Regions from separate parts of the Zobellella aerophila genome, predicted to be linked through region 3. Evidence: predicted binding sites of a transcription regulator. Region 3 holds the regulator's gene; each other region holds the start of a gene.
The links. Region 3 encodes MetJ, which represses methionine synthesis genes. Its sites were predicted from a motif close to AGANNTCTAGANNTCT; they were not measured.
Positions count from the first base shown of each region.

Region 1: metN (methionine ABC transporter ATP-binding protein MetN) is a predicted target of MetJ. The motif match lies at 4,369-4,384, and genes of this name have one in related genera.
Region 2: metA (homoserine O-acetyltransferase MetA) is a predicted target of MetJ. The motif match lies at 3,427-3,442, and genes of this name have one in related genera.
Region 4: ABD806_RS12135 (DUF1852 domain-containing protein) is a predicted target of MetJ. The motif match lies at 1,518-1,533, and genes of this name have one in related genera.

Region 1 is NZ_BAABCX010000008.1:106,631-114,146, reverse strand. It holds gene ABD806_RS17400 (ABC transporter ATP-binding protein) at 1-258, opposite strand, end outside; gene ABD806_RS17395 (extracellular solute-binding protein) at 258-2,063, opposite strand; gene ABD806_RS17390 (ABC transporter permease) at 2,073-3,119, opposite strand; gene ABD806_RS17385 (ABC transporter permease subunit) at 3,112-4,137, opposite strand; gene metN (methionine ABC transporter ATP-binding protein MetN) at 4,478-5,521, shown strand; gene ABD806_RS17375 (methionine ABC transporter permease) at 5,502-6,155, shown strand; gene ABD806_RS17370 (MetQ/NlpA family lipoprotein) at 6,177-7,004, shown strand; gene rfaH (transcription/translation regulatory transformer protein RfaH) at 7,167-7,516, shown strand, end outside.
Region 2 is NZ_BAABCX010000002.1:819,926-827,441, reverse strand. It holds gene ABD806_RS11475 (8-oxoguanine deaminase) at 1-1,315, shown strand, start outside; gene ABD806_RS11470 (phosphatase PAP2 family protein) at 1,414-2,118, shown strand; gene ABD806_RS11465 (molybdopterin-binding protein) at 2,149-3,327, opposite strand; gene metA (homoserine O-acetyltransferase MetA) at 3,471-4,415, shown strand; gene ABD806_RS11455 (cation:proton antiporter) at 4,511-5,797, opposite strand; gene metH (methionine synthase) at 6,062-7,516, shown strand, end outside.
Region 3 is NZ_BAABCX010000003.1:349,029-356,544, reverse strand. It holds gene metL (bifunctional aspartate kinase/homoserine dehydrogenase II) at 1-2,342, opposite strand, end outside; gene metB (cystathionine gamma-synthase) at 2,342-3,502, opposite strand; gene metJ (met regulon transcriptional regulator MetJ) at 3,688-4,017, shown strand; gene ABD806_RS13245 (TIGR00645 family protein) at 4,038-4,532, shown strand; gene cysQ (3'(2'),5'-bisphosphate nucleotidase CysQ) at 4,614-5,432, opposite strand; gene nudE (ADP compounds hydrolase NudE) at 5,429-5,989, opposite strand; gene hslR (ribosome-associated heat shock protein Hsp15) at 6,134-6,526, shown strand; gene hslO (Hsp33 family molecular chaperone HslO) at 6,537-7,406, shown strand.
Region 4 is NZ_BAABCX010000003.1:126,174-133,689, reverse strand. It holds gene ABD806_RS12140 (LysR family transcriptional regulator) at 24-908, shown strand; gene ABD806_RS12135 (DUF1852 domain-containing protein) at 1,671-2,654, shown strand; gene ABD806_RS12130 (methionine synthase) at 2,682-3,710, shown strand; gene ABD806_RS12120 (hypothetical protein) at 4,272-4,394, opposite strand; gene ABD806_RS12115 (1,2-dihydroxy-3-keto-5-methylthiopentene dioxygenase) at 4,479-5,021, opposite strand; gene mtnC (acireductone synthase) at 5,024-5,710, opposite strand; gene ABD806_RS12105 (methylthioribulose 1-phosphate dehydratase) at 5,707-6,321, opposite strand; gene ABD806_RS12100 (pyridoxal phosphate-dependent aminotransferase) at 6,708-7,516, shown strand, end outside.

The sequences.
Region 1 (7,516 bases), on a different contig from region 3:
ATAGCGCCGTTCGGCACTCAGCGCCAGCAGATCCTGCCCCTGGAACAGGGCTCGCCCGGCCACCACCCGCCCCGCCGGCCTGGGCAGCAACCCCAACAGGCTGAGGGCGGTCACGCTCTTACCGCAACCGGACTCCCCCACCAGCCCCAGGGTCTGCCCCGGCAATACCGAGAAGCTGACGTCATCAACCACCCGAAAGGCCCCTTCTTCGGTGGTAAAGCTGACCGCCAGGTGTTCAACCGTTAACAGCGGGCCCATCAGGACTCCTTACGCCGCCAGGTTTCAACCACCTCCAGCACCGACTCATATTGCTTGCCGCCAGCCTTGAGCTCGTCCTGCAGCTTCGTATCAATCCAGAATAGTCCCCCAGTGCTGTAGGGATAGCCTTCCATCGGCCAAAACAAGGAGGGGGATTGCTTGGTTCCTTTCGAATCTGGCAACTTGACATAACGCCAGTAGGCTTCACGGGTATAGGGCACCTGATAGCCGGGGATAAAAATCGCCAGCTCATCTACCCGTCGCTGGATTTGCCGGGAAATCTTGGCCTTATCCTGTAACTCGAAGGTGATCCTGTAACTCTCAACCAGCTGATCCAGCAGGGGATCACTGATATTGAAAAGGTTGTTGGTCTGGGGCTTGTCGGCATTGACCGAATGAAAAAACTCCCAGTACTGGGGATAGAGGCCGCCGCCGCCCCAGCCCAACCAGGCGGCTTCATGATTTTTCTCCAGCATCACCTTGAAGCCAGTCGCCCCGTCCACCAGGTTCAGCTGCAGATCCAACCCCGCCTTGCGCGCCTCTTCCCGCAGTATCGCCAGCCGGGATGTGTGTTCCTGGGTGGTATAGGTCAGGGCCAGGCTCAGCCTGTCACCCTCGCCATTCATCAGGATGCCGCCGGGCCCCTGGCGGTCGTAGCCGGCGTCGGCAAACAGGGCTCGGGCCTTGGTGATATCGAACTCCCGGGCACGAATATCATAGTCGATAAAATCACCGTAGCCGGTGCCGAAGGTATGCATCCGCTCATAGTCCCCCCGCAAGATGGTGTCCAGCATGCGCTGCATGTTGATGGCATGGGCGATGCCCTGCCGCACCCGGATATCCCGCAGCCTGGGATGAGAGGTATTCAGGTGAATGCCCTGGGGACCTTGCTGTATATCGTTATAGAACCAGATACGGTTGATCAGGCCATTGCGATATTCCGGGGTGTCCGTCTTATCATGCCACCATTCGGGCAACACCAGGCCGAAGGTATCCACCTCGCCGCGCAGGAAATGGCGATAGGCAATGTTGAGATCCCGCACCACGGTCAGGCGAATCTCATCGACATTGAAGCGGTGCTGATAATAGGTCAGTTCATTACCCCACCAGTCATCCAGTCGCTTGAAGCCGATCAAGCGGCCACGTTTCACCTCATCGATGACATAGGCGCCGGTGACCGGCACCACGGCCCAGTTGTATTTGCGCACCCAATCGTCGCTCATTTCATAATAATGCCTGGGCTGAGGAGTCAGGCCGACGGTATTGAGCAACTCCTGCCGGCTCTTGGGCGAGCCCGCGGTCACCGAAATGGTGTGCTCGTCATATTTAGTGATATCAACGATTTCTTCGGTGTAGTAGTTGTTATACCAGGGCGCCCGTATTACCTCCGAGCGCATGAATTCCAGGGCAAATAGAAAGTCATCGGCGGTCACCGGCTGGCCATCGGACCAGCGCGCCCTAGGATTCAACTTGAAATACATGGTCTTGTGATCATCGCCGAAGGCCCAGTGGGTGGCCAGTGCCGGAATCGGCCTATCGGTATCCGGGTGCATACTGTACAGGCCCAGCTGGTTTTCCAGCACAAAAGAACGGAAGCCGCCGTTGGAGTCCGGCCCCACAGTGCGGAACGTCAGCGGGAAGCTGGTCATCATCATGTTGAACACCCCCCCCCGCTTAGCCTCGGGAGAGGCGAAGATGGGATCCTCATTATTGGTTTCCCATTGCAGGCCGGCCGGCAGTTCCGCGGCCAGCAGACCGAAGGCACAGCACCACACTGTGATTATCGACATGAGCTTTTTCATCATCTTCCCTGCCTATTCATAACGCGAAAAATGTTTGGGATCGAAGGCTTCCCGGATAGCCTCCCCGATAAAAGACACGGTAATCAACACCAAGGACACGGCGGTCACCACAGAGGCCACTATCCAGGGTGCATCCAGGTTATTCACCCCCTGGCGCAGCAACTCCCCCCAACTGGGGGTCGGCGGCGCCAGACCAAAGCCCAGATAGTCCAGCGCCGTCAGCAAAGAAATATTGGCCACCACGGTAAAAGGCGCCAGGGTGACTATCATCACCAGGGTATTGGGCAGGATGTGGTGAACGATGATACGGAGCAGTCCGGCGCCCTGGGCCCGGGCGGCAAGGATATAGTCCCGGGCTTTTTCCTTGTAGGTCAGGGTTCGCATATACCAGGTGATGCCCATCCAGCCGAACAGCACGTTGATGGCTACGAACAGGGTGAAGTTGGGTTGGGTCAGGGACACCAGTATCATGATCACGTATAAAAAGGGTACCTGTGACCAGATTTCGATAAACCTTTGAAAGATAAGATCAAACTTACCACCCAAAAATCCCATCAGGCAACCGATGATGACCCCTATGGTGTAGCTGGCGGTCAGGGCGATAAAGGCGAAGCCGACCGCGGTACGAAAACCGTAGACCAGGCGGGCCAATATGTCCCTCCCCGAATTGTCGGTGCCGAGGAAATGCCGGCTCTCCAGGCTGGGGGCATTGGGTGGAAAGCTGCCGGTGCTGTAATCCTGCTCATAGGGGCTCCAGGGCACAGGGGGCAGCAGCACCCAGTCGTCGGGCCGTTCGGCCAGCACCTTTTTCAGCTCCCGGTAGTTGGTTTCGTAGCGATAGCCGAGGCCAAAGGTATCGCCGGTGATCACAGCGCCATAAGTAGGGAAATAGATCCGGCCCTCGTACTTGACCAGCAGCGCCCGGTTGTTGGCCCACAGCTCGGCACAGAGCGCCAGCAGCACCATCAGGGCAAACAGGCAAAAGGCATAATAGCCCCGCTTGATAGCCCGGAAACGGCGTAGTTTCTTGCGGGTGAGTTCCGAGATCAAGCTAGCCATCGAAGCGCACCCGCGGATCCACCAGCGCCACACACATATCCGACAAGATATTGCCCACTAGCATCAGCAGCGAGGTGATCGCCAGTATGCCCATCACCACCGGATAATCCCGTTCCACCACGGCCTCGTAGCCCAGCAGACCCAGGCCGTCGATATTAAAGATCACCTCGATCAGAAAAGAACCGGCGAAAAACACCGAGATCACATTGCCGAAATGACTGGCGATGGGGATCAGGCTGTTGCGCAGGGCATGGCCGGTGACCGCCTTGTGAAACGGCAGCCCCTTGGCCACGGCGGTGCGTACATAATCGGCGGACAGATTTTCCAGCAGGCTGTTCTTCATGGTCATGGTAAGCACGGCAAAGTCCCCGATGGCATAGGCGATCAACGGCAGCAGGGCATGATGGAACAGGTTGAACGTCTTGGGCCAGAAGCCGTCCAGATAATCAAAATCATCACCGACAAAACCGCCCATCGGGAACCACCCCAGCTGGAAGGCGAACACCGTCAGCAGGAAGATGCCCACCACGTAGGCCGGCAGCGCATAACCGGCGTAGATCAGCATGGAGCTGATGCTGTCGAAACGGCTGTTATGTTTGAGCGCCTTGAGGATACCCAGCGGGATGGACACCAGATAGCTGAGGATAAAGGTGCTGATCCCGAAGAAAGCCGACACCGGCAGTCGTTCCTTGATCAACTCCCAGACCGGATCATAGTAGCGGGTCGAATGGCCCAGATCGAACCGTACCAGCTTGTTGAGCCACTCCCAGTAGGACTCAAATACCGGCTTGTCCAGACCGTAAAACTCCTTGAGTTCTTCGATTTGCTCTTCCGACAATACCTGGCCGCCACGGCTGGAGGAATACTGACTGGTTTCGCTGCCCGCCAGCTGCGACTGCATCAGCATGCGTTCGACCGGACCTCCGGGGACAAAACGGGTGATGGCGAACACCACCAGGGTAATGCCAATAAAGGTAGGTATCAGTAACAATAACCGGCGCAGAAAGTACTGGCCCATAGGTATCCTTATATGCCGAAAACATCCATGCCAGCCGGCTGCGGCTCAGGCGCCTGCCTCAAGACAGCCCGAGTCGAACACGCACCCATCTGGATCTTTGGCGAGCTGCAACTTCAGGCTACCAGCCGAACCTGGAGACCTAAGCCTACCCTATCTCATTAGGAATAAAGATAGCAAGATACGCACCAGCCTGATACGGCCGATGGCAGGCAGGGAAATTTACATTGACTCAGACGTCCAGACGGCTTAGCATCCACTGTTATTCGTTATGCTTGCATGACGTGTCTCTACTCTCATCTGTTATAGCAGTGAATAACAAGGCCGGAAGGGTTTACCTCCGATGATAAAACTAAGCGGTATCAGTAAAAAATATGGCGACGGTGACCAGGCCGTCTATGCCCTGAAAACGGTCGATCTGGAGATCGAAGCCGGCCAGATCATGGGCGTAATCGGTGAGTCGGGGGCGGGTAAAAGCACCCTGATCCGTTGCGTCAATATGCTGGAGCGCCCGACGCAGGGCTCTGTGGTGGTCGACGGTCAGGAGCTGACCGGCATGGACAACCGTGCCCTGGCCCGGAGCCGTCGTAAGATCGGCATGATCTTCCAGCATTTCAACCTGTTGTCTTCCCGCACCGTATTCGCCAATGTGGCCCTGCCCCTAGAGCTGGCGGGCATGGACAAGGCGGCCATCAAACAGCGGGTGGATGAACTGCTGGAGCTGGTCGGCCTGAGCCACAGAGCCAATGCCTACCCCAATGCCCTGTCCGGCGGCCAGAAGCAGCGGGTGGCGATCGCCCGGGCACTGGCTCCCAAACCCAAGGTATTGCTCTGTGACGAAGCCACCTCGGCGCTGGATCCTCAGACCACCCAGTCCATCCTTACCCTGCTCAAGGATATCAACCGCAAGCTGGGCCTGACCATCTTGCTGATCACCCATGAAATGCAGGTGGTCAAAAGCATCTGCGATCGGGTCGCCATCATCAACGACGGCGAGCTGATCGAACAGGGCGAGGTATCCTGGTTTTTTGCCAATGCCAAAACCGAGCTGGCCCGGCGCTTTATCGCCTCCACCATCCATCTGGAAATACCCGATGAATATCAGCAACGGCTGACGACGGAGCCGGCAGCAAATACTTTGCCCCTGGTACGCCTGGGCTTTACCGGTGAAACCGTCGACTCGCCGCTGATTTCCATATTAAGCCGCAGCTTCGAGGTGGATGTGACTATCCTCAGCGCCGATATCGAATATGCCGGTGGGGTCAAATTCGGCTTTATGCTGGCCGAGCTGGCCGGCGAGGCAGAACAGACCCAGGCGGCCATCGCCTATCTTCAAGAACATAAAATTCAGGTGGAGTTACTCGGTTATGTCCGATGCCATGATTAATCTGCTGTTGTCAGCCTTATGGGAAACCCTGATCATGACCTTCGGCTCGGGCGCCATCGCCTGTGTCCTGGGCATCCCCCTGGGTATCGCCCTGCATGTCACCAAAGACGGGCAGATTTGGGAAAACAAGGCCCTCAACAAGGTGCTGGGTACCATCATCAACATTGGCCGCTCCATTCCCTTCATCATCCTGTTGGTGGCCATCATTCCCTTTACCCGCCTGGTGGTCGGCACCAGTATCGGCACGGTCGCGGCCATAGTTCCACTGACCGTCGCCGCCATTCCCTTCGTCGCCCGCCTGGTGGAAGGGGCGCTGATGGAAGTGCCTAACGGCCTGGTCGAGGCGGCCCAGGCCATGGGCGCCAAGCGCAGCCAGATCATCACCAAGGTGTTGTTGGCCGAGGCCCTGCCCGGCATGCTCAACGGTATCATCATCACCCTGGTTACCCTGGTCAACTACTCCGCCATGGCCGGCGCCATCGGCGGCGGCGGCCTGGGGGACGTGGGCATCCGTTACGGTTATCAGCGTTTCGATCCGCAAATCATGCTGATCACCGTGGTGATGCTGGTGGTTCTGGTACAAATCATTCAAAGTATCGGCGAACGACTGGTCACCCATGTCGATCATCGCTAAATCATCTTAAGGAGCTCTGTCATGAAGTTGGGATTTAAATCATTGGCCACCGTCGGTGTACTGGCCTCCGCCCTGGCCCTCGCCGGCTGTGGAGAAGAAACCAAGGAAACCGCCAAGGAAGAAGCGGCCAAGCCGCTGCGCCTGGGGGTGATTGCCGGCTCCGAAGAACAGGTGGCCGAAATCGCCGTGCGCGTCGCCAAAGAGCAATACGACCTGGACGTAGAGCTGGTGTCATTCAGCGACTATGTCACCCCCAATGTGGCGCTAAACGACGGCAACCTGGATATCAACGCCTTCCAGCACAAGCCTTACCTGGACAAGCAGATCGCCGACCGGGGCTACACCCTGGTGCCCGTGGGCAACACCTTTGTTTATCCCATCGCCGGCTACTCGAAACAGATCCAGTCGCTGGATGAACTGGCGGACGGCGCTAAAGTCGCCGTACCCAACGACCCGACCAACCTGGGCCGTACCCTGCTGTTGCTGGAACAACAGGGCCTGATCGAAGTGCGTGACGAAGCCGGTCTGGAAGCTACCACCCTGGACATCACGGCCAACCCCAAAAACCTGCAGATCATCGAGCTGGAAGCACCTCAGCTGCCCCGCTCGCTGGAAGATGTCGCGCTGGCGGTGATCAATACCACCTATGCTTCGCAAATCGATCTGCTGCCTTCCCGTGACGGCCTGTTCGTGGAAGACAAGGAGTCGCCCTACGTCAACCTGATCGTATCCCGGGAAGACAACCAGGACGACGAGCGGATCAAAACCTTTGTCAAAGCCTATCAAAGCGAAGAAGTCTATCAGGCCGCACTGGAGCTGTTTAAAGGCGGCGTAGTCAAAGGCTGGTAAGCCAACACTATTGCAGCAAGGGTCACGCAAACTGGGAGTGGCCAAAGCCAAGCTGATGGTTGGTAGGCCATCTCGCACTATTACAGCAAGGTCACGGCAAGCCGTGGCCTTTTTTGTTTCTGCTGTCATAATTACCGTTTAATCTGCAAGCCAGGGGATTCTATGGAGAAGTGGTATCTGGCCCATTGCCGGCCCCGGGAGGAAGAAAGGGCGCAGCAAAACCTGAACAATCAGGGCGTTGAAGCCTACTACCCTCATGTGGAAATCGAGAAACTGGTTCGGGGAAAACGGGTGCAGCGCATTGAAGCCCTGTTTCCCGGCTATATCTTTCTCCGTACCGATCTGGAAATTACCAGTTCCGCCACCATCGGCTCGACCCGGGGCATACGCACCCTGGTGCGCTTCGGCACCTATCCCTGCGAGGTTCCGGGTCAACTGGTGTATGAACTGATGGCCCGGGCCGACAGCGACGAACTGCGGGGGGTGATGTCCACCCTGCCAAAAACAGGCGA
Region 2 (7,516 bases), on a different contig from region 3:
ACACCCGCTTGCCGCACTGAGTCCCTCCTATTCCGGTGGTGTGGTTATCAAAGAGGGTAAGGTTGCCGAACTGGTCGCTGCCGGCCAGCAACCCACCTTGCCGGTGGATGCCACCTTTGATGCCCGTGAACATGTGCTGTTACCTGGGCTGGTGAACGCCCATCATCATTTCTATCAAACCCTGACCCGGGCCCATCCGGTAGCCTTAAACAAGGAACTGTTTTCCTGGCTGGTTTCTTTATACCCGGTCTGGGCCAGGCTGCATCCGGAAATGGTAGAAGTCTCAACACAGCTGGCCCTGTCGGAACTATTGCTGTCGGGCTGCACCACCGCCAGTGATCATCATTACCTGTTTCCCCAGGGCTTGGAAGATGCGATTGATATCCAGCTTGCCCAGGCCGAACGATTGGGAGTGCGGGTACATTTGACCCGAGGCTCCATGAGTCTGGGGCAGGAGCAGGGTGGTTTGCCCCCCCAATCCACGGTGCAGTCGGAAGCCACGATTCTTGCTGATAGCGAGCGGCTGATCCGCCGTTATCATAGTGCTGAACCCGGCGCCATGAGCCGGGTCGCGCTGGCACCCTGCTCTCCCTTTTCGGTCAGCTCCGAGCTGATGAAGGCGTCCTCCGAACTGGCCACCCGCTATGGGGTACAACTCCATACCCACCTGGCCGAGACCCACGATGAGACCGAGTTCTGCCTGAAAATGTTCGGGATGAGGCCGGTCGATTATCTGGAATCGGTCGGCTGGCTGAACGACAGGGTCTGGCTGGCCCATGGTATCCATTTCAATGAAGAGGAAATCCGGCGGCTGGGCAAGGCCGGCGTCGGTATTGCTCACTGCCCATCCTCCAATATGCTGCTGGCCTCGGGCCAGTGCCCGACGCTGGATCTGGAAGCGGCCGGCTGCCCGGTGGGAATAGGCGTGGACGGTTCGGCTTCGAATGACTGCTCCAATATGATATTGGAGGTGCGGCAGGCTTTGCTGTTACAGCGGTTGCGCTATGGCGCCCGTCGAATTACCCATCAGAAGGTGCTGGAATGGGCCACCCGCGGTTCGGCCGCCTGTCTGGGACGGGATGACATAGGTGAACTGGCGGTGGGCAAACAGGCGGATCTGGCTCTGTTCAAGCTGGATGAGATCCAGTTCGCTGGCGCCGGTGATCCGCTGGCCGCGCTGCTGCTCTGCGGGGCCCATCGTGCCGACCGCATGATGGTGGCCGGTAAGTGGCGGGTTATAGATGGTGCCATTTGTAACCTTGATATAGAGGCACTCAAGGCCCGCCAGCGGGAGCTGGCCGCCAAGCTGTTGTAATCAAGAGGAGCCGGCGTTAGCCGGCTTTTTATGGTCGGCTAACTGTCATCTTTTCTGCTATAAGTAGCGCTTCTTATCAACCGCATACAATACTCTCTATGGCATGGGATTTTAAAGGTTTCGGCATACTCCACGGCCTGGCGTTTTTATTATTTTTCTCCTGGTTCTACGGTTACTGGCAGGCGCTGGATGAGGGTGTTTTCTGGTTTTTTAATGACTTGCTGACCCGCGTTCCCGGCTGGGCCGAGGGGGTGGCGTTTATCAATCAACGCTGGATAGACGGTGCCGTGGCATTGTTGATGATGTTGTTTGTATTCCGTTTCGCCTGGTTGCTATCCTGGGTTGAGCGAGTGCGGCTACTGTGTCTGTTGCTGATCATGGCCGGTGCCTTTTCCATCCAGGCCGCTGTGGGTAAAGCCCTGCCTATCGAGAGAGCAAGCCCGACCCTGAGCCATGAGAATGCAGCCCGGGTGAGTCTGCTGGTGCCGGATATCAAGGCAAAAGATGCCTCGGGGGACGCTTTTCCCAGCGATCACGGTATCGGCTTTGCCACTTTCCTGTTATTCATCTGTTACCGTTTTCCCCGCCGCTATCTATATGCCGTGATGCCCCTGGTGCTGATGCTGGCCATGCCCAGGATGCTGTCCGGTGCCCACTGGTTTACCGACTTTTTCTGTGGCTCGGTGCCCCTGGCCCTGCTAACCGGGGCCTGGTTATTCCATACGCCACTGTCCGGGCGGCTGGTCAATATGATGAGTGGTTTGGTGATGAGGATACTGATCCGCCTTAACCGACTCGGCTAGTTGCTATACAGGGGGCTGGGCCCCCTTGTGTCAGGATGCCAGTATCAGACGTTCGCTGCAGGGCAGGATATCGTAGTCAACCATCACTTCCAGCCCGCTGAGATGGCGGCGCAGCATGTCTAGTGCGGCGAAGGCCAGCAGTTTGCGGCGGGAGAGCGGATCGCGAAACTGGACTCTCAGCGTCTGGGCATGGCATCCGCCAGCGGTGAGCAGGGCCAGGGGGACGCCCTGGGGTCCTTCGGCGCCGATGGCCAGTGCCAGCTCCCGGCTGGAGCCCAGCAGCCATGTTGCTAAATCACGCGCTTCGTCAGGTAAGCCGCACAGGTAATGGCCTTCAAACTCGGGGGTGATGGTACTGATGGTATCCGTAAGCCGGCCACCGCTGGCCTCCTCAAACAAGGTCAGGGCCTGGTTGGCCAGCAAGGGGCCCAGGCTGGTCTTGAAATCCAGCTCCCCCCTTGCCAGCAGGTGTCTGCCCACCTCGTCCAGCAACTGTTGTTCTGCCTGCTGCACGGCGGCAGGCGAGGCCTGCTCGATGATCAGCTTGACCTCTATGGTCGGCAGGCTGGCGCGGTAGCCCAGGGTAATTCCCGGCTGCCAGGCTTTGCTGTCCAGGCGATCGCTCAAGCCTGATTCGGAAAGGCCAAACAGGAAGAAGCGGCGTACCTCGCTGGCGCCCTGTCGGCCAAACAGCCGGACCAGGCGGGGCGTGACTTCTGCAGCCATCATATTTTTCAGTTCGGACGGCACCCCCGGGGTAAAGATAAAGGTGGCGCGGTTGAGTTTGACGGCAAAGCCACAGGCGGTGCCAAGCGGGTTGTCGATGACCTCGGCGCCGGCAGGCAACATGGCCTGTTTGATATTGCTTTCGGGCATGGGCCTGTTGCGGGCGCCGTATTTGGCTCGCATGACCTCCAGCCAGTGCTCGTTCAGCACCAGAGGCACTGCGGCGGCCTCGGCCATTGCCAGGGCGCTGATATCATCGGAAGTAGGGCCCAGGCCCCCGTTGACGATGATCAAATCCGCTTCATGGCTGCGTTGCTCGAACAGCTGCACCAGATCGGCCTTGTCATCGCCAACGGTAAAGCGGCGTCTGACCTGCCAGCCCAGCTCCAGCAGTTGCTGGGACAGCCAGCCGGCATTGGTGTCGGTAATCAACCCGGTCAGTACTTCGTCGCCGGTACTCACCAATTCAATCACTGGGTTCATTATGGTGTCCTTGTTATGGGTCTGCCGGGATTCTAGCGCAACTTGCCGATCCCGCCCATGTCAGGGATGACAACCGCCACCCCTTTGTTGTAGATTTCTGGATGTCTAGACTTTTTTACCGATACTGCTCAGGGAGTAAGCACATGCCCATCAAGATCCCGGATCGCCTGCCCGCGGCCAATGTCCTGACTCAGGAAAATATCTTTGTGATGACGGAGTCCCGTGCTGCCCATCAGGATATCCGTACCATGCGGGTACTGCTGCTTAACTTGATGCCAAAAAAAATAGAAACCGAGAACCAGTTGTTAAGGATGCTCTCTAACTCGCCCTTGCAGATAGATGTGGATCTGTTGCGCATCGATGACAGGGCCTCGAAGAATACGCCTCAATCTCATCTGGAAAACTTTTATTATGATTTCGAGCAGATCAAGGATGAGTATTACGACGGCCTGATTATCACCGGTGCTCCCCTGGGACTGACCGATTTCTGCGACGTGCTCTATTGGGACAAGATAGAGCACGTGATCGAATGGGCGAAAAGCCATGTGACCTCCACCCTATTTTTATGCTGGGCGGTACAGGCGGCATTGAAAATCCTCTATGGGGTCGATAAGCAGACCCGGCTGGAGAAGTTGTCCGGTGTCTACGAACATCAGAAGCTGGCTGAGTTTGAGCCACTGGTGAGGGGTTTTGACGATGTGTTTCTGGCTCCTCACTCCCGCTATGCGGACTTTCCGATCGAGCTTATTCAGGAGCGCACCGATCTGAATATATTGGCGGCGTCGGAGCGGGCGGGGGTGTATCTGGCGGTCAGTCCGGATCGGCGGCAGGTGTTTGTCACCGGCCATCCCGAGTACGATGCGGGTACCCTGCATGGTGAGTATCTGCGTGATCTGTCGGCCGGCCTTGAGCCCGCCATCCCGGAAAATTACTTTCCGCAAAATAACCCGGATAATGCACCAAAGGCGACTTGGCGCAGCCACGGCCATCTGCTGTTCGCCAACTGGCTGAATTACCATGTCTACCAGCTGACCCCTTACGACCTGCGTACCCTGAGCGCCGAGGGCCAGACCCTGACCCGTTACTGACGATACTTTCCGCCGGTGTGTAGGCCCTCAGTGACGGGGCCCGGGAAACATGGGTTTCGCCGGGCCACGGCCCTTATCGATACCAGCGCTATGTGCTAGCCGAATTCGCTGGGTTTTTCCAGCGCCTTGGCCTTGTTGATCATGGGGGTGATGGTCATGCCCTGCACTATGATCGAGAAAATGACTATGGCGTAGGTCATCATCAGGATCAGATCGCGCAGCTCCACCTGGCCGTTGGCCCCAAGCTTGATGCCGGCCGGGATCGACAACGCCATGGCCAGTGACAAGCCGCCGCGCAAGCCGCCCCAGGTCAGGATGCGCACCGAATACTTGTTGTAGCTGCGAAAGCGGCGGAACCCCAGGTAAGGGACGGCAACGCTGACAAAGCGGGCCGCCAGTACCAGCGGTATGGACAGCAGCACCAGGATCCAGGCCTGCCAGTGAAATTGCACTAGCAGCATGGCCAGGCCGATCAGCAGGAACAAGAGGGCGTTGAGGAATTCGTCCATCAGGTGCCAGAAATGATCCAGGTACTTCTGACTCTGCTCGCTGAAGCCGGTATGGCGGGTCCAGTTGCCGATCATGATGCCGGCGACCACCATGGCCAGGGCGCCGGATACACCCAGCATATTGGCGATGGCGAAGCCGGCGGTCGGTATGCACAGGGTCATCAGCAGTTCCATGGAGCCATCATCGGTGGCGCTGATCATGATGTGGGACATCAGTCCCAGCAGGCCGCCAAACAGAATGCCGCCGATGGCTTCATGGGTGAACAGGGCCAGTACCGAGCCCATGCTGGTCTCATGGCCGTTGAAGGCCACGGCGAAGATGGTCAGGAATACCACCAGGCCGATACCATCGTTAAACAGCGACTCGCCTTCAACCTGGATGGCGATCTGTTCCGGTGCGCCCAACTTCTTGACGATTGCCAGCACGGCGATGGGATCCGTGGGTGAGATGAGGGCACCAAACAACAGGCAATAGACAAAGGGCAGGGGAATGGAGGCGATAAAGGCCAGCAGCCAGAGACCGACGGCCACGACCATGGTCGACAGCAATACTCCCAGGATAACCAGGGTGGTAATTTCCCATTTCTGGGTTTTGAGTGCCGACAGGTTGATGCCCAATCCGCCGGCAAACAGCAGGAAGCCGAGTATCCCCTTTAGCAGAAAATCCCCGAAATCCACCGTCTTGAGGGTGGCCACCGCATGCAACTGCAGTTCGGGCCAAGTGGTTTTACCCAGGATCAACATCAGGATAGAAATGGCCAGGGCACCCGAGGTGATGGCAATGGTGGTTTGTATTCTCGTTATATACTGGTTGACGAAGGCGATGGTGATCGCCATCGCCGCTAAAATACACAAGGTGTAGTAAACGCTCATTAAGGCACTTCCGGTTGTTATTTTTAATCATTGGCAAGCTAGGTTTCCGGTCTTCGCCGGATGCGCATAGTTTGCCCTATTTCTACCGCTGGTCTCTAGTGAAAACTGCTATATAAAGATAAAAATTCAGGCGTCATCCTAATTATCTTCCCGGGGCTCCGGAGGCCAGTCTCGCTGGCCTTATAGATGGCTGGATTTCTAATGGCCATTTTTGTGATAGCATGGAGTCCGCCCGCAGGAATCATGTTGTTACAGGAGTCAAAAGTGTCCAATTCCCCGGTTTTTTCCCAACTCGAGCAGGCGCTCGCCGAACGCATTTTGATCATAGATGGCGGCATGGGCACCATGATCCAGTCCCACCGTCTGGATGAGGCCGCCTACCGGGGGGAGCGCTTCGCCGACTGGGCGTCTGATCTGAAAGGCAACAACGATCTGCTGGTGCTGACCCAGCCGGAGATCATCGCCCGGATCCACAGCGACTATTTCGCCGCCGGCGCCGATATCGTGGAAACCAATACTTTTAACGCCACCACCATCGCCATGGCCGATTACCAGATGGAAAGCCTGGCGGCGGAGCTTAACCTGGAGGCGGCCAGGCTGGCGCGCAGGGTTGCCGATGAGTGGACCGCCAAAGAACCCCACAAACCCCGTTTTGTGGCCGGGGTGCTGGGCCCGACCAACAGGACCGCTTCCATCTCACCCGATGTGAATGACGCTAGTAAACGCAACGTCACCTTCGATCAACTGGTGACCGCCTATACCGAAGCGGCCCAGGCGTTGATCGAGGGTGGTGCCGATCTGCTGATGATCGAGACCATCTTCGATACCCTGAACGCCAAGGCGGCGGTATTCGCTATCGAGGGACTGTTCGAGCAGCTGGACCGGCGCCTGCCGGTGATGATTTCGGGCACTATTACCGACGCATCCGGTCGTACCCTGTCGGGCCAGACCACGGAAGCCTTCTATAACTCGCTGCGTCATGCCAAGCCGATTTCTTTCGGCCTGAACTGTGCCCTGGGGCCCGATGAGCTGCGCCAGTATGTGGCCGAGCTGTCCCGCATCTGTGAAACCTATGTCTCGGCCCACCCCAACGCCGGCCTGCCCAATGCCTTCGGTGAATATGATCTCGAAGCGGAAGAAATGGCCAGCCATATCAGGGAATGGGCCGAAAGCGGCTTCTTGAACCTGGTCGGCGGTTGCTGTGGCTCGACCCCGGAACATATCAGGGTAATGGCCGAGGCGGTGGCCGGCATCAGCCCCAGGGCCTTGCCCGAGCTGCCGGTGGCCTGCCGGCTGTCGGGTCTGGAGCCGGTGACCATCACTCCCGAGAGCATCTTCGTCAACGTCGGTGAGCGGACCAATGTCACCGGCTCGGCCAAATTCAAACGGTTGATCAAGGAAGAGAAATACGACGAGGCACTGGAGGTGGCGCTGCAACAGGTGGAAAGCGGCGCCCAGATCATCGACATCAACATGGATGAGGGCATGCTTGACGCAGAGGCCTGCATGACCCGCTACCTCAACCTGATCGCCGGTGAGCCGGATATCTCCCGGGTGCCGATCATGGTCGATTCCTCCAAGTGGGAAGTGCTGGAAGCCGGTCTCAAGTGCATCCAGGGTAAGGGTATAGTCAACTCCATCTCCATGAAGGAGGGGGAGGACAAGTTTATCGAACAGGCCAAGCTGGTGCGCCGCTACGGTGCCGCGGTGATCGTCATG
Region 3 (7,516 bases):
GGATTCTGGCGATAGTGCTGGGTCTCGATGGCGAAAATATTGTCACCGGGACGCAGATGGGCGAAGGCGTGATCGACCGGCAACACCGCCAGGCCCACGCTGGCCTCGCCGTCGGCGGCAAAGCGCGCCACGTGGCGCAGCACGCCGCCTTGTTCCCGGGCCCGGGCCAGGGCCTCGGCCAAGGGCTGATCCAGCTCCTGGATCCGCTCGATAAAGCCGCCTTTGTCCAGCCCGGCCAGTGACTCGGGCACCAGGGTGTCGAGCCGGACCTGGCCCGGATCCAGGTCGAAACCCGCTTCCCGGGCCAGGATCACCAGCTTGCGCTTCACATCCTGGCCATTGAGATCCTGGCGTGGATCCGGCTCGGTCAGCCCCTGCCGCCAAGCCTGCAGCACCAGCTCGGAGAAGGGCCGGCTGCCGTCGAAATGCTGAAACAGCCAGCTCAGGGTGCCGGAAAAGATACCGCTGATGGCGCTGATCTGCTCACCCGACTGCTGCAGCATGCGCAGGCTGCTCTGCACCGGCAGGCCGGCACCGACGGTGGCATTACTCAAGAAGCGGACCTTGTGCTCGCTCAGGGTCTGCTTGAGCCTGAGGTAGCTGTCCTGCTCCGCCGCGCCCGCCAGCTTGTTGGCGGCGATCAGGTGGATATGCTGCTGCACCATGGCCGGATAATACTGCACCAAGCCGTCGGAGGCGGTCAGATCCAGGGCGATCAGGCTGTCGAAGCCATGCTCTTCCAGATCTTCGAGCCAGTCCGGCCAGGCCACCCGCTTCGGCTGAAAATCATCCAGCACCTGTTCCAGCTCCAGCCCCTGGCTGGCGAGCATGGCGCCGCTTGAGTCAAATACCCCATAGAGGGTGAGCGCCACATTCAGCTCCTGTTCGAGCCGTTCCTTCTGCTGCCGATAGAGCTTCAGCCAGGCCTGGCCGATATTGCCCCGCCCGAACAACACCAGCCCCACCCGTTTGGGGCGGCTGAACAGGCTCTGGTGCAGGCGGATCAACAGCGGATCCAGTACCATCTTGCGCACCACGGCCACCAGGCTCAGGCCATTCTTTCCGGGCTGGATAAATTCCAGCGGCTGCTCATTGAGCGCATGGTAGAAGTGCAGGCATTGCTCCGCCTGCTCGGTCACCCCCTTGCCGACCAGCGCCAGCAGGGAATAGCCGTCCTTCGCCTGCAGACCCTCGAAGCCACCGGCCGGCTGATGATCCCGCAACAACTCAAACACCTGCCCCGCCTGCTCCCGGGTATAGGCCAGCTGCCATAATTTGCTGTCCGGCCTGCACTTGCTGGCCAGGGGGGCCAGTTCGCGCCGGCCCAGCCACTCGGTCAGGGCCTCGACCGTGGCCTGGTAATTGCCGAGAATGCTCAGCTCCAGCAGCACGGTATCGTCGACCGAGGTGACGATACGCGCGCCCTGGGCACGGCGGGCCTGGCGCAGGATGCGGGTATGGCCGTCGTCCGGATGATAGCTGCACCTGAGCATCAGCTGCTGACGACTGGCCGCCACCGGTCCCAGGGTACGGCTATGCAATACGGAAGACCCCAGGCGGGCCAGTTCGGCCGCCTCCGGCAACGACAACCGGGTCAACAGGCTGGCCTCTTTCACCCGCCGTGGGTCGGCGCTGAACACCCCGGGCACATCGCTCCAGATGGTGGTGTGGCTGCTGTCCGCCAGCGCCGCCAGCAGGGTGGCGCTGAAGTCGGAACCATTGCGTCCCAGCAAGCGGGTGCGGCCCACGCTGTCGGCGGCGATAAAGCCGGTCACCACCAGGATACGGTCGGGATGCTCGGCCAGCAGCTCCGCCAGCCGCCGCCGGGAGACCGCCTCGTCCACCTGCACCGGCGTACCGGACACCTGCAGGAAGCGGCGGGCATCCAGGCTGGCGGCGGGTATGCCCTGCCCCGCCAGCAAGGCGGCCAGCAGCCGGGAAGACCAGAGTTCGCCGAACGACTGGATCTGGTTGCGGGTGTATTCGTCCAGCCGCTGGTGTTCCAGCACGCTGGCGATAGTCTGGATATCGTCATCCAGGGCCGCCACCAGCTCAGAGCCCGCTTCGCCCAGGGTGCTTTCGATCAGCCCCTGCTGAAAGGCATGTAACCCGGACAGCGCCTCGGGGGCGGCGCTGTCGCCGCTGGTAAAGAGGTTCAGCAACTCGATCAGGCGGTTGGTGGTCTTGCCGGAGGCCGACACCACCACCAGCGCATCGGGCTGTTGCAGCCGGCCGATAATACCGGCTACCCGGTGAAAACAGGCGCTGTCGGCCAGGCTGCTGCCACCGAATTTATGTACCGGCCGACGGTGCAGGCCGGGATCTGGCTGAAAGCTGCTCATTATCCCGCCAATACCTTGAATGCGTTGTCCAGGTCATGGATCAGATCCCGGACATCCTCGATGCCCACGGACACCCGCAGCAGTTGGTTGCTGATGCCGGCGGCACTGCGCGCCGCCTCATCCATGGCCGCATGGGTCATGGTTGCCGGATGGGCGATCAGGCTTTCCACCCCGCCCAGGGATTCGGCCAGGGAGAACAGCTGCAGCTGTTGCAGGAAGGTTTTCAGTCCGGTTTCGTCTGTATCCAGCTCGAAACTGAGCATGGCGCCGAAACCGGACTGCTGACGGGCCGCCACCTCGTGACCCGGGTTGCCGGGCAGGCTGGGATGATAGATGGCTTTGACTTCGGGCCGGGTTTGCAGGTAGGTCACCAGCGCCTCGGCATTTTCACAATGCTGACGCATGCGCACACCCAGGGTGCGCAGGCCACGCAGGGTCAGATAACTGTCGAAGGGCGAACCGGTCAGCCCCAGGCAGTTGGCCCACCAGCGCAGCTCTTCGGCAAGCTCGGCATCGGCGGCCACCACGGCCCCGCCCAGCACGTCGGAATGACCATTGATGTATTTGGTGGTGGAGTGCACCACCAGATCGGCACCCAGGGTCAGCGGCTGCTGCAGCGCCGGTGACAGGAAGGTGTTGTCGACCACCGTCAGCGCCCCGGTTGCCTTGGCGGCGGCGCAGAGGCCGGCGATATCCACCACCCGCAGCAGCGGGTTGGAGGGGGTTTCAATCCACAGTATCTTGGGCCCTTTGGCCAGGGCCTCCGTCAGCGCCTCGGCATCGGTCTGGTCCACATATTCCACCCGGAAGTTGCCCTTCTTGGCCAGGGCATTGAACAGCCGATGGCTGCCGCCGTAGCAGTCGTGGGGTACCAGCAGCAGATCGCCGGCCTGCAACTGGGAGGTGATGATCAGGTTGATGGCTCCCATGCCGGTGGAGGTTACGGCGGCGCCCGCGCCTTTTTCCAGCTTGGTCAGGGCCTCGATCAAGGTCTGGCGGGTGGGGTTGCCGGAGCGAGTATAGTCGAACTGGCGCGGCTGATTAAAATCGGCAAAGGTATAGGTGCTGGTCAGATATACGGGCGGCACCACGGCACCATGCTGGGTGTCTGTGTCGATACCGGTACGTACGGCATGGGTCTGAGTCTGGTATTCTGGCATATCCGCTCCTTTGCACTGCTGGCAGCTGTTAGGCATATAGAGTTTTCCAAGGGAAGCCACATTACCCCAGGCAATAAAAGCCGTCAAGGCTTCCAGACGTCCATAAGGCTTTGCCGTTGGATTGCCAATATAAAGTGCAAGGGTTACAATCTGGTCCGGATTTTTAACCTGTAAATAGGTGGATAATGAAGACTGAATGGAACGGCGAATATATCAGCCCTTACGCCGAGCATGGCAAGAAAAGTGAGCAGGTCAAAAAAATCACCGTCTCCATACCGCTCAAGGTGTTGAAGATACTCACCGACGAGCGCACGCGCCGGCAGGTCAATAACCTGCGTCACGCCACCAACAGCGAGCTGCTGTGCGAAGCCTTCCTGCATGCCTATACCGGCCAGCCGTTGCCGGTAGACGAAGACCTGCGTAAAGATACGCCCGACCAGATCCCGTCCCGGGCCAGGGCCATCATGACCGAGCTGGGCATAGAGATCGAAGACTACGCCGCCGACGAAGAATAATAACAAGGCACTCAACCACCATGGAACGTATTGTCGAAAACCTCCTGTATGCCTCCCGCTGGCTGCTGGCGCCCATCTATTTCGGCCTGTCGCTGGCGGTGCTGGCATTGGCGATCAAGTTCTTCCAGGAAATCTTTCACCTGTTACCCCATGTCTTCGCCATCGCCGAAGCGGATCTGATCCTGGTGATACTGTCGCTGATCGATATGGCGCTGGTCGGCGGCCTGCTGGTGATGGTGATGATCTCCGGCTATGAGAACTTCGTCTCCCAGCTGGACATAGACGAAAGCCAGGAAAAGCTGAACTGGCTGGGCAAGATGGACTCAGGTTCCCTGAAGATGAAGGTCGCGGCTTCCATCGTCGCCATTTCCTCCATCCATCTGCTGAAGGTATTCATGAACGCCCAGAATATCGCGGACGGCAAGCTGCTCTGGTATGTGGTGATCCACCTGACCTTTGTGCTGTCGGCCTTTGCCATGGGGTTTCTGGACAAGCTGACCAAGCAGGACCACTGAGCTCCGCCACCGCCCCCCTCTGGCAGACAACAGATCGCCGCCGCAGGCCCTGGCCTGCGGCGGCGATGTTTTTGGGGGCCCTTACTCGGGCTGCACCAGCATCTGTTGCCAGGGCAACCCCGCATCACCCAGGGTAATAAAATTGGGATTGATCAGGCTCTCGCGCCGGTTATAGCTCAGTTGTTCCAGGCTCAAATCCAGCAGCCGCCCCCCCGCCTCCTCCACTATGCACTGGGTCGCGCCGGTATCCCATTCGCCGGTGGGGCCGATACGGATATAGCAGTCGGCCCCCCCTTCCGCCACCAGGCAGGACTTCAACGAGCTGGAGCCCAGGGGCAGCAGCTGGCAGTCCAGACTCGTATGCAAACGGGAACGGACCCATTGCACATCCTGGCGCCGGCTGATCGCCACCCGCAAACGGGTCAAGGGTACGGCATCATGATGCCGGGCATGGATCTGCACCGTTTCGCCACCGGCGGTTACTTTAAAGGCACCATGGCCGCGTACCGCGTAATACATCAGATCATGCACGGGCGCATAGACCATGCCCAATACCGGCTGGCCCTGTTCCACCAGGGCGATCATGGTAGAGAAATCACCGCTGCCGGCGATAAATTCCTGGGTGCCGTCGAGTGGGTCCACCAGCCAGTAGCGGGGCCAGCGTTGCCGCTCTGCCAGGCTGATATCGCCCCCTTCCTCGGACAATACCGGGATATCGGCCAGGGCCCGCAATGCCTTGTCGAGATACTCGTGGGCCGCCAGATCGGCGCTGGTCACCGGGCTGTCGTCATCCTTGTGTTCCGACTGATAGTGGCCGCTGTCATACAGGGACAGGATCAGCCTGCCGGCTTCCCGGGCGGCGGCCTTGACCCCTGGCAGTAAGGCATCAGCATCCATTATGCTTCCTCTCTTCTAAGCCAGTCTTGCAGCAGGTACAGGCCACAAATGCTCCTGGCCTCGCTGAACTCCGGCAACGCCATCAGTTGCGCCAGCTGGTCGATGGGCCAGGGCACCACTTCCAGCGGCTCCGGCTCATCCCCCTCCCGCTGCTCCGGGTACAGATCCCGGGCCAGCAAGATATCCATGCGGCTGCCGAAATAACCGGGCGCCAGGGACACCTGCTTCATCGGCAGCAGGGTGCGCGCCCCATAGCCGATTTCTTCCATCAACTCCCGGTTGCCCGCCTCCAGGGCGGTTTCACCGGGATCGATCAGGCCCTTGGGAAAACCCAGCTCATAGCTGTGGGTGCCCGCGGAATATTCCCGGATCAATAACAGGGTGTCGTCATTGAGCATGGGTACCAGCATGACCGCGCCCCGGCCGCTGCTGCGCATTCGCTCATAGACTCTTTCGACACCATTGCTGAATTTCAGATGAACCGCTTCGACCTTGAATAATCGGCTTTCAGCCACCAGTTCTGTGTTCAGTATCTGAGGTTTTTGTTTCTCGTCACTCATGCCCTGTTCCGCGCCTTGGCCCATAAAGAGAGGTTACTGCAAGTAATAACAAACTTCCGCACACATCGCCATGTTACGCCACTTCTACGCCTTAGTCTGGCTCATCTGGTATAATCCTGGTCTGCTTTAGCATGAGAATGCGAGATGACGACAGAAACCAAGCCGGTCAGGCTCGACAAATGGTTATGGGCCGCCCGCTTCTACAAGACCCGCAGCCTGGCGCGGACCATGATAGACGGGGGCAAGGTGCACTATAACGGTCAGCGGACCAAGCCCAGCAAGCTGGTCGAGGTCGGCGCCCATCTCCGCCTGCGCCAGGGTCATGATGAAAAAGAGGTGGTAGTACTGGTGCTGTCGGAGGTCAGGGGCAAGGCCGAGACGGCACAAGCCCTGTATGAGGAAACAGCCCAAAGCCAGGTCAAACGGGAGCAGAATGCCGAGGCCCGCAAATTCAACAGCCAGTTTGCCCCCAGCCCGGAGCGCAAACCGGATAAGAAACAACGACGTACCTTATTGAAAATCAAACAGGGTGAGTGAGACTGCCTATATGACACACAATGACCAGCTTTATCGTTACCTCTTCGATCACTATCAGGTACGGGGCGAGCTCGTCCGCCTGAGCGACAGCTACCGGCAGATACTGTCTTCCCAGGACTACCCGGCGCCGGTACAGCGGCTGCTGGGCGAGCTGCTGGTCGCCACCAGCCTGCTGACCGCCACCCTCAAGTTTGAAGGGCATATCACGGTCCAGCTGCAGGGCGATGGTCCTGTGAAGCTTGCGGTGATCAACGGCGACCACCGGCAACAGCTGCGCGGCGTGGCCCGCTGGGAAGGCCAGGTACCCAACAGCGACAAACTCGCCGAGCTGGTCGGCAAGGGCTACCTGGCCATTACCATCACCCCGGATGAAGGGGAGCGCTACCAGGGCATCATAGAACTGGATGCGGACTCCCTGGCCGCCAGCCTGGAAAACTATTTTGCCCAGTCCGAACAGCTGAACACCCGCATCTGGCTGTTTACCGAACTGACCGCCGCTCAACCGACGGCGGCGGGCATGCTGCTGCAGGCCCTGCCCAACGGAGACACGGATGAAAATCAGGACTTTGAACACCTGCAGGCCCTGACCCAGACCATCAAGGCGGAAGAGCTGCTGCGGCTGGATGCCCAGGACGTGCTGTACCGCCTCTATAACCAGGAAACGGTACGGGTATTCGAGCCCCAGCCGGTAAGTTTCAAGTGCACCTGCTCCCGGGAAAAAAGCGAAAATGCCCTGCTCCAGCTCGGCCACGCCGAGGCCCTCGAACTATTGAGGGAGCAGGGCCAGATAAAAATGCACTGTGACTATTGCGGCAATTCTTATCGCTTTGATAATACCGACCTGCAGCAAATATTTAATGATTCAACCACGCTGCATTAACGTTTTATTTTATTAATTAGGGGCGAAATGCCCCTTTGGTCTTATTTCGCTGCGAAAAATTGCAAATTTTGAAGCTGATCCCCTAAATTTTCCCCCATTGCTGATATTCT
Region 4 (7,516 bases), 220 kb from region 3:
GTGCTAAAGACCGGAGTTAAGTTATGTTGGAGCGGTTTCACCTTGAAGTACTGGCAGCAATAAAAGAGCAAGGAACCTTAACCCAGGCTGCTGAATCGTTAAATTTAACCCAGTCTGCATTGAGTCATAGCATTAAAAAATTAGAAGGCCAGATCAAAACACCTGTTTGGCAAAAAGAAGGTAGAAACTTGTGCCTTACCAATGCAGGTGAACAAATTTTGACTCTTGCCAATCGGGTATTGCCGCAATTTCAACACACTGAACTTCTATTGCGTCAGATAGCGAAAGGCGAAATGGGTTCACTTCGCATCGGCATGGAATGCCACCCTTGTTATCAATGGCTGTTAAAAGTGATTGAACCTTATCTTGAAAAGTGGCCAAACGTTGACATTGACGTGAAGCAGGAATTTCAGTTCGGTGGTCTAGGCGCCCTGCATAGCTACGAAATAGATATCCTCGTCACACCTGATCCCTTGTATAAACCTAAGGTGACGTTTATACCGGTATTTGACTATGAACATAGACTCGTCGTTTCGGCATCTCACCCCCTTGCCATACAAAACTCGATCATGCCTGAACAGCTAAATGAAGAAGTTTTATTCAGCTATCCGGTAGAGCCTGCGCGGCTGGATATTTACAGTCAGTTTTTAAACCCCGCAAAATGCACGGTCAAAAAACACAAGACCATCGAAACGACGGAAATCATGTTGCAAATGGTGGCAGCAGGCAGAGGCGTCTGTGCATTGCCTGGTTGGTTAGTGGATGAATTCGCCAAAACAATGGCTATTAAAAGCCTCCGGTTCGGTAACCATGGGATTAGAAAACAGATCTTTTTGGGAATGCGAAAAGGCGAAGAACAGATTAATTACCTGAGTGATTTCATTGCTCAGGCTCAGCACATCAGGTAATTACTCAGTCTTGCCTTTAAATAACTGATACAAATACCGCTACATTTCGAGACAGAAGTCAGGATTCGATTAGCAGACCCTCCGCGCCAGGGATGGCGCGGCGGAGCCCCCAAGGATGGGTTTACGGCGTGTCTGCGTTCGATCCTGATTTCTATAGCACAATTAGGAACAGTTATTTAAACTCACACATCTTTTCACTAATACAGCTGCTGCTACTGTCAGGTGGCGTTGTTTCCTATACAGTGAACTATCTGTCTCCGCTATGATCTGATCAACCGACGAACGGACTCAGGCATAAAAAGATAAGTAAAGCACGGCACAACATCGGCAACTGTCTGCAATACAACCTGACCTTGGTCAATCGCAGTTTACTGACCTTTCGGATGGATGAAGAGGCTATCCGGCAGTGATACTGCCATTTTTCAGCTGATAGACGTACCCTGACCCGCCGGGATACAGCTGCATCTGCAAGTGCACCCACACCGTAAATGTGGCATACCGCTTGACCGCTGGCTTACAACGAATCATGAGCTTTGTTCATGTTTTTATGAAATGAAATCATTATTTTTCATGTAACCATCCCTGTATAACATATCTACGCTTAGCTCTAGACATCTGGACTTCTAGATAACATTGCCATTGATTGTTAATTAGACAAAACCAGGAAGGACTGTGCCGCTTGGCGATGAAAAAATAAGTAAGCCCAGAAATAGCAATAAATAAATTCAGATTTTATCTCGGAAAATTGGATGCCAGATCACGATGAGTAACGACTTTACATTTGCTATAAACAGCATTGGTTTCGATGAAAATTATCAGCCCTCAGACAATACGCGTATTACTACCAACTTTGCTAATTTGGCTAGAGGAGAGAGCCGCCAAGAGAACTTGCGCAACGCCTTAAAGATGATTGACAATCGTTTCAATGCCTTGGCGCATTGGGATAATCCCAAAGGAGATCGTTATTCTGTCGAACTTGAAATAATTTCCGTTGATATGGATATTGATAATGAAGGCAAGGGTCATACCTTCCCTACGATTGAAGTATTGAAAACGAATATTGTTGATCACAAAACTAACAAACGTATTGAAGGTATTGTAGGAAATAATTTTTCCTCTTATGTGCGAGATTATGATTTCAGCGTATTGCTGTTGGATCATAATAAGAATCAACCAAAATTCAGCATTCCAGATAATTTTGGCGATCTGCATGGAAAACTCTTCAAGTGCTTTGTGAACTCAGATGCCTACAAACAAAACTTTATTAAACCCCCTGTTATCTGTCTCAGTATTTCGGATAACAAGACCTATTATCGGACTGAAAATCAGCATCCCGCACTGGGTGTTGAATACCAGCCAAATGAATCATCTTTGACTGAGCAATATTTCAAAAAAATGGGGTTGGAAGTCCGCTACTTTATGCCGCAAAATAGCGTTGCTCCTCTGGCTTTTTATTTCTTTGGTGATTTGCTTAATGATTACAGTAATCTTGAGCTTATAAGTACCATCAGCACGATGGAAACTTTTCAAAAGATTTACCGACCTGAGATTTATAATGCTAACGCTGCAGCAGGAAAGTGCTATAAACCAAGCTTGAAGAACCTGGATCATTCATTAACTCAAATCATTTATGATCGAGAAGAACGTAGCAAGTTAGGTATTAAGCAGGGTAAATTTGCTGAGAAGCATTTCATCAGGCCATACCAATCTATTCTTGAGCAATGGTCTGCCAATTGCGCTTTATAATTAACGGGAATGTAAAAAGGTATTTTCATGAAGAAATTATTACCCACTTCAACTGCGGGCAGTTTACCCAAACCTTCTTGGCTTGCACAACCTGAGACACTTTGGTCACCTTGGAAATTGCAAGAAGAGGAATTGATTGATGGTAAACACGATGCTTTACGTGTGTCGTTGCAAGAGCAGCAACAAGCAGGTATTGATATTGTCAGTGACGGCGAGCAAACGCGCCAACATTTTGTGACTACGTTTATTGAGCACCTTAGCGGTGTTGATTTCGAAAAACGTAAGACTGTTAAAATTCGTGATCGCTATGATGCGAGTGTACCGACGGTCGTTGGCGCAGTAAGTCGCCACAAGCCGGTTTTTGTTGAAGATGCCAAGTTTTTACGTCAGCAAACCAAGCAACCCATTAAATGGGCGCTGCCAGGCCCCATGACTATGATAGATACGCTTTATGACGACCACTATAAAAGTCGCGAAAAACTAGCCTGGGAATTCGCCAAAATACTCAATCAAGAAGCCAAAGAATTAGAGGCAACTGGTGTTGATATTATCCAATTTGATGAGCCTGCATTTAATGTGTTTTTTGATGAGGTAAATGATTGGGGGATTGCAGCTTTAGAAAGAGCCATTGAAGGCCTTAAATGTGAAACTGCTGTACATATTTGCTATGGTTATGGCATCAAAGCCAATACGGATTGGAAAAAGACGTTGGGTTCTGAGTGGAGACAATATGAAGAGGTCTTTCCCAAACTGCAAAAGTCTAATATCGATATTATATCCTTAGAATGTCACAACTCTCGTGTCCCAATCGAACTGCTTGAACTCATTCGAGGTAAAAAGGTGATGGTAGGGGCCATTGATGTTGCAACCAATAGCATTGAGACGCCAGAGGAAGTAGCCAATACTCTGCGAAAAGCACTTGAGTTTGTAGATGCCGACAAGCTCTACCCTTGTACCAACTGTGGCATGGCACCCTTATCTCGTCGGGTAGCAAGAGGCAAGCTAAATGCCTTAAGTGCAGGTGCAGAAATCCTCCGCAGAGAACTCTCGGCCTAGGGCGTTGTTTCCTAAATCAGTGAACTATCTGTCTCACCCATGACCTGATCGCCTGACGAATGAACTCAAGAGCAGACAGATGGCCAAAGCGCGGCACAACATCAGCAACCCGCCCTCATGCTCAAGGTCTTCTTTGGCCTGTCACTGCGGGCACTGGAAGGATTCATTAACTCCATTCTTCAGTTGATGAATGCCGCTGATCTCGCCCGGTTACAGCAGTAACAGCAAGCGCGCCCAGAGGGCAGACGTGGCTTTTTACACGAGAGCGATCAAGCGCTTATGTGTAGAGGCCATAATGTCATAAAACGCACAGATTCGCTGAGCCTCGGTCGAGGCCGGATTATCTTGCGTGACTCAGAGAGCGGAACACTTTGTGCTGGGACCTAGCCCCGTACCGACGGCGCGGCCGTCGCTTGGTAATAGTTTATTTGTGACGTCCAAATCCACTATTAAGGTTCAACACTATTTTCTGAAGTACGGCTGACGACACAACTGCAACCAATGACGAAACGTTCCCACTTTGTAATAAGTGGGAACGTTTTTTGTTATTTTTATTTTCGGCTACCAATGGGCACCGGAGCGGGCGCGGGTGTTCAACCCCGCCTTCGATCTCACCCCGGCCGAGCTTATCAGTGGCTGGGTGCGGGACACCGGCGTGGTCACCTCGCAGCAGGTTGAAACCATCGGTGTCATTTCTCCATGGCGTGTCGGCGGAGGCGGCCCTGTTGCCGCCTCTCTACGGTTACGGCAGATCGCCTGTGAATGCTATCAATCCAGCTTGGGAAAGCCGTCGGCGATGCCGTCACCGGTGAACTGGGCGACCCAGCCTTCCGGATTGTTGAACAGGCGGATGGCGGTGAAGCGCGGGGCCGAGCCCATATCGAACCAGTGGCGGGTGTTGGCCGGCACCGAGATCAGGTCATGCTTCTCGCACAGCACCTGATACACCTTGCCCTCGATATGCAGACAGAACAGCCCGGCCCCCTCCACGAAGAAACGCACTTCATCTTCGCCATGGGTGTGCTCGGACAGGAATTTCTCGCGAAACACCGCCCGATCCGGATGCTCCGGCTGCATGCTGACCACATCCCAGCTCTGATAACCGGCCATCGCCACCAGCCGATCGATTTCGGCCTGATAGGCGGCCAGGATGGTGGCGTTATCGGCATCGGCGGCCAGCTCGCGGTCGGCCCGCCAGCGTTCGAAATTCACCCCGATCTTCGCCAGTTCGGTGGCGATAGCGGCGCCATCCCGGCTGGAAAACAGGGGCTGGGCCGGGTTGTTGTCGGCAAAAACGGTTAAGACACTCATGGTCACTCCTTGGCTGTCAGGCTGATTTCATCGAAACGGCTCACCTGATGGTGATGGCTGGCGGGGTCCGGCTCGCCGCGGATCAGCTGGCAGGTTTGCATGCCGGCGGCTTCGGCGGCATCCAGCTCCTGGTGAATGTCCGACAGGAACAGGATCGCGTCAGCCGGCAGCGCCAGCTCCCACACTATGGTCTGATAGGCCCCGACTTCCCGCTTGGCGCCGATCTTGGTATCGAAATAGCCGCTGAACAACGGGGTCAGATCCCCCGCCTCGCTGTAGCTGAACAACAGCTGCTGGGCCGCCACTGAACCGGACGAATAGACATAGAGACGAATACCGGATCTATGCCAGTCTTGCAGGCAGTTGACGGCGTCCTCATAGATATGACCCTTGAAGTCGCCGTTCACATAGCCGTGGCGCCAGATCATGCCCTGCAAGGCCTTGAGCGGGGTGGCTTTGCGGTCTTCGTCTATCCAGCGCCGCAGTTCGGCGATCACTTCGTCCAGCGAGGCCCGGGGCCGGCCCATCTCGGCGCGGACATCATTGAGCAGCACCATGACTTCCGCATCATGGGCGGTCGCCTGCACGAAGTCGGCCATCCGCTCCCGGGCATAAGGAAACAGCACCTGGTGCACGAAGCGGATATCGCTGGTAGTGCCTTCTATATCGGTAACTATGGCTTTAATCACTTTGCCTCCAGCAGTCTGCGGGTCAGTTCGCATTGAAATAAAAACTCCAGCCCGTCCAGGTGGCGGCGGGCCTCGGCCACGGTGCGGCCGAAACAGTACAGGCCGTGGCCGCGCACCAGGAAACCGTAGGCCAGCGGCTGACGCCGATGGTGATCCGCCACCCGCATGGCCAGGGCGTCGATGTCCTGATCGTTATCGAAAATCGGGATCTGCACCGTACCCAAGTGAGTCTGCTGACCGGACAGGGACTTTTGCATCTCATAGCCGTTCAGCGCCAGCGCCGCCCCCTTTTCTGCCCGGGACAGCACGGTAGCGTTGACCGAGTGGGTATGCAGCACCACCCCTGCCTCCGGCAACAGCCGGTAGATCAGGGTGTGCAGACCGGTTTCGGCGGACGGACAACGACCATCGGCCACGCCGTTGTCGGCCAGGCGCACGGTCAGAAAATCCGCTTCGCTCAGACTGCCCTTGTCCTTGCCCGATTCGGTCACCAGGCAGGTTTCGGCGTCCAGCCTCTGGGACATGTTACCGCCGGTGGCCGGGCACCAGCCCTTGGCGCCAATCCAATGACAGGCGGCCACCAGCTCGGCCAGCCCGGAGGGATACAACATAATGATTTCCTTTATATAAACAGCGATGGCCGAAGGAGGGGGAGGGCTGGCTGCACACCGACGCGCTGCGGGTCAAGGCCACCTGCACTTTACGCCTGCTGCGAACATTCACCGGATGTTCGGTCAACCTTAAAGTTTGGTGCAGGCAGCAAGCTGCCCCATGTAAGCTCGACCGCACCACTGACCGCCAAGGATGGCGGAAATGTCGAAAATGCAGGAGCATTTTTCGACCTTGGCGCGGACGGTCGGCTTAACAGCCAATCCATCCCCTCTATATAAGCAATCTGAGTCCGGCTGTTTAGACGTTTAACCGTCCAAGTGTCTCGATTGCCAAATCCTAACACTCTGCTATAGTGCCGGGCAACACGCCGAGCGAGGAGCCCTAGATGAACCTGGAAAGCAAACTGCCCGATCTGGGCACCACTATCTTCACCCAGATGAGCGCATTGGCGGCCGAGCACCAGGCCATCAACCTGTCCCAGGGCTTCCCCGACTTCGATGGCCCCGCCTACCTGAAAGACAGACTCAATTACCATGTCGCCCAGGGCGCCAACCAATACGCACCCATGACCGGAGTCCCGGCGCTGCGCCAGGCCATCGCCGCCAAAACCCAGCAACAGTATGGCATATCCGTCTGTGCCGACAACGAGGTCACCGTCACCGCCGGCGCCACCGAAGCCCTCTATGCCGCCATCACCGCCCTGGTGCGTGCCGGGGACGAGGTGGTCTGTTTCGATCCCAGCTACGACAGCTATGCCCCCGCGGTCAGCCTGGCCGGTGGCAAGCTGGTTAGGTTGCAATTGAATCCACCTGCATTCAAGGTGGACTGGTCCGCCTTTCGCGCCGCCCTGAGCCCGCGCACCCGGCTGGTGATCATCAACAGCCCGCATAATCCCTCCGCCACCCTGTGGCAGGCCGACGACTACAACCAGCTGTGGCAGGCCATCGCCGACCGGAACATCTTCGTGCTCAGCGACGAAGTCTACGAGCATATCTGTTTCACCGCCGAGGGCCATGTCGGCGCCCTGGAACATCCCAACCTGCGGGAGCGGACCATCGCCGTGTCCTCCTTCGGCAAGACCTTCCACATGACCGGCTGGAAGGTGGGCTACGCCATCGCCCCCGCCGCCCTGAGCGCGGAGCTGCGCAAGGTGCACCAGTATCTGACCTTTTCCATCAATACCCCGGCCCAGCT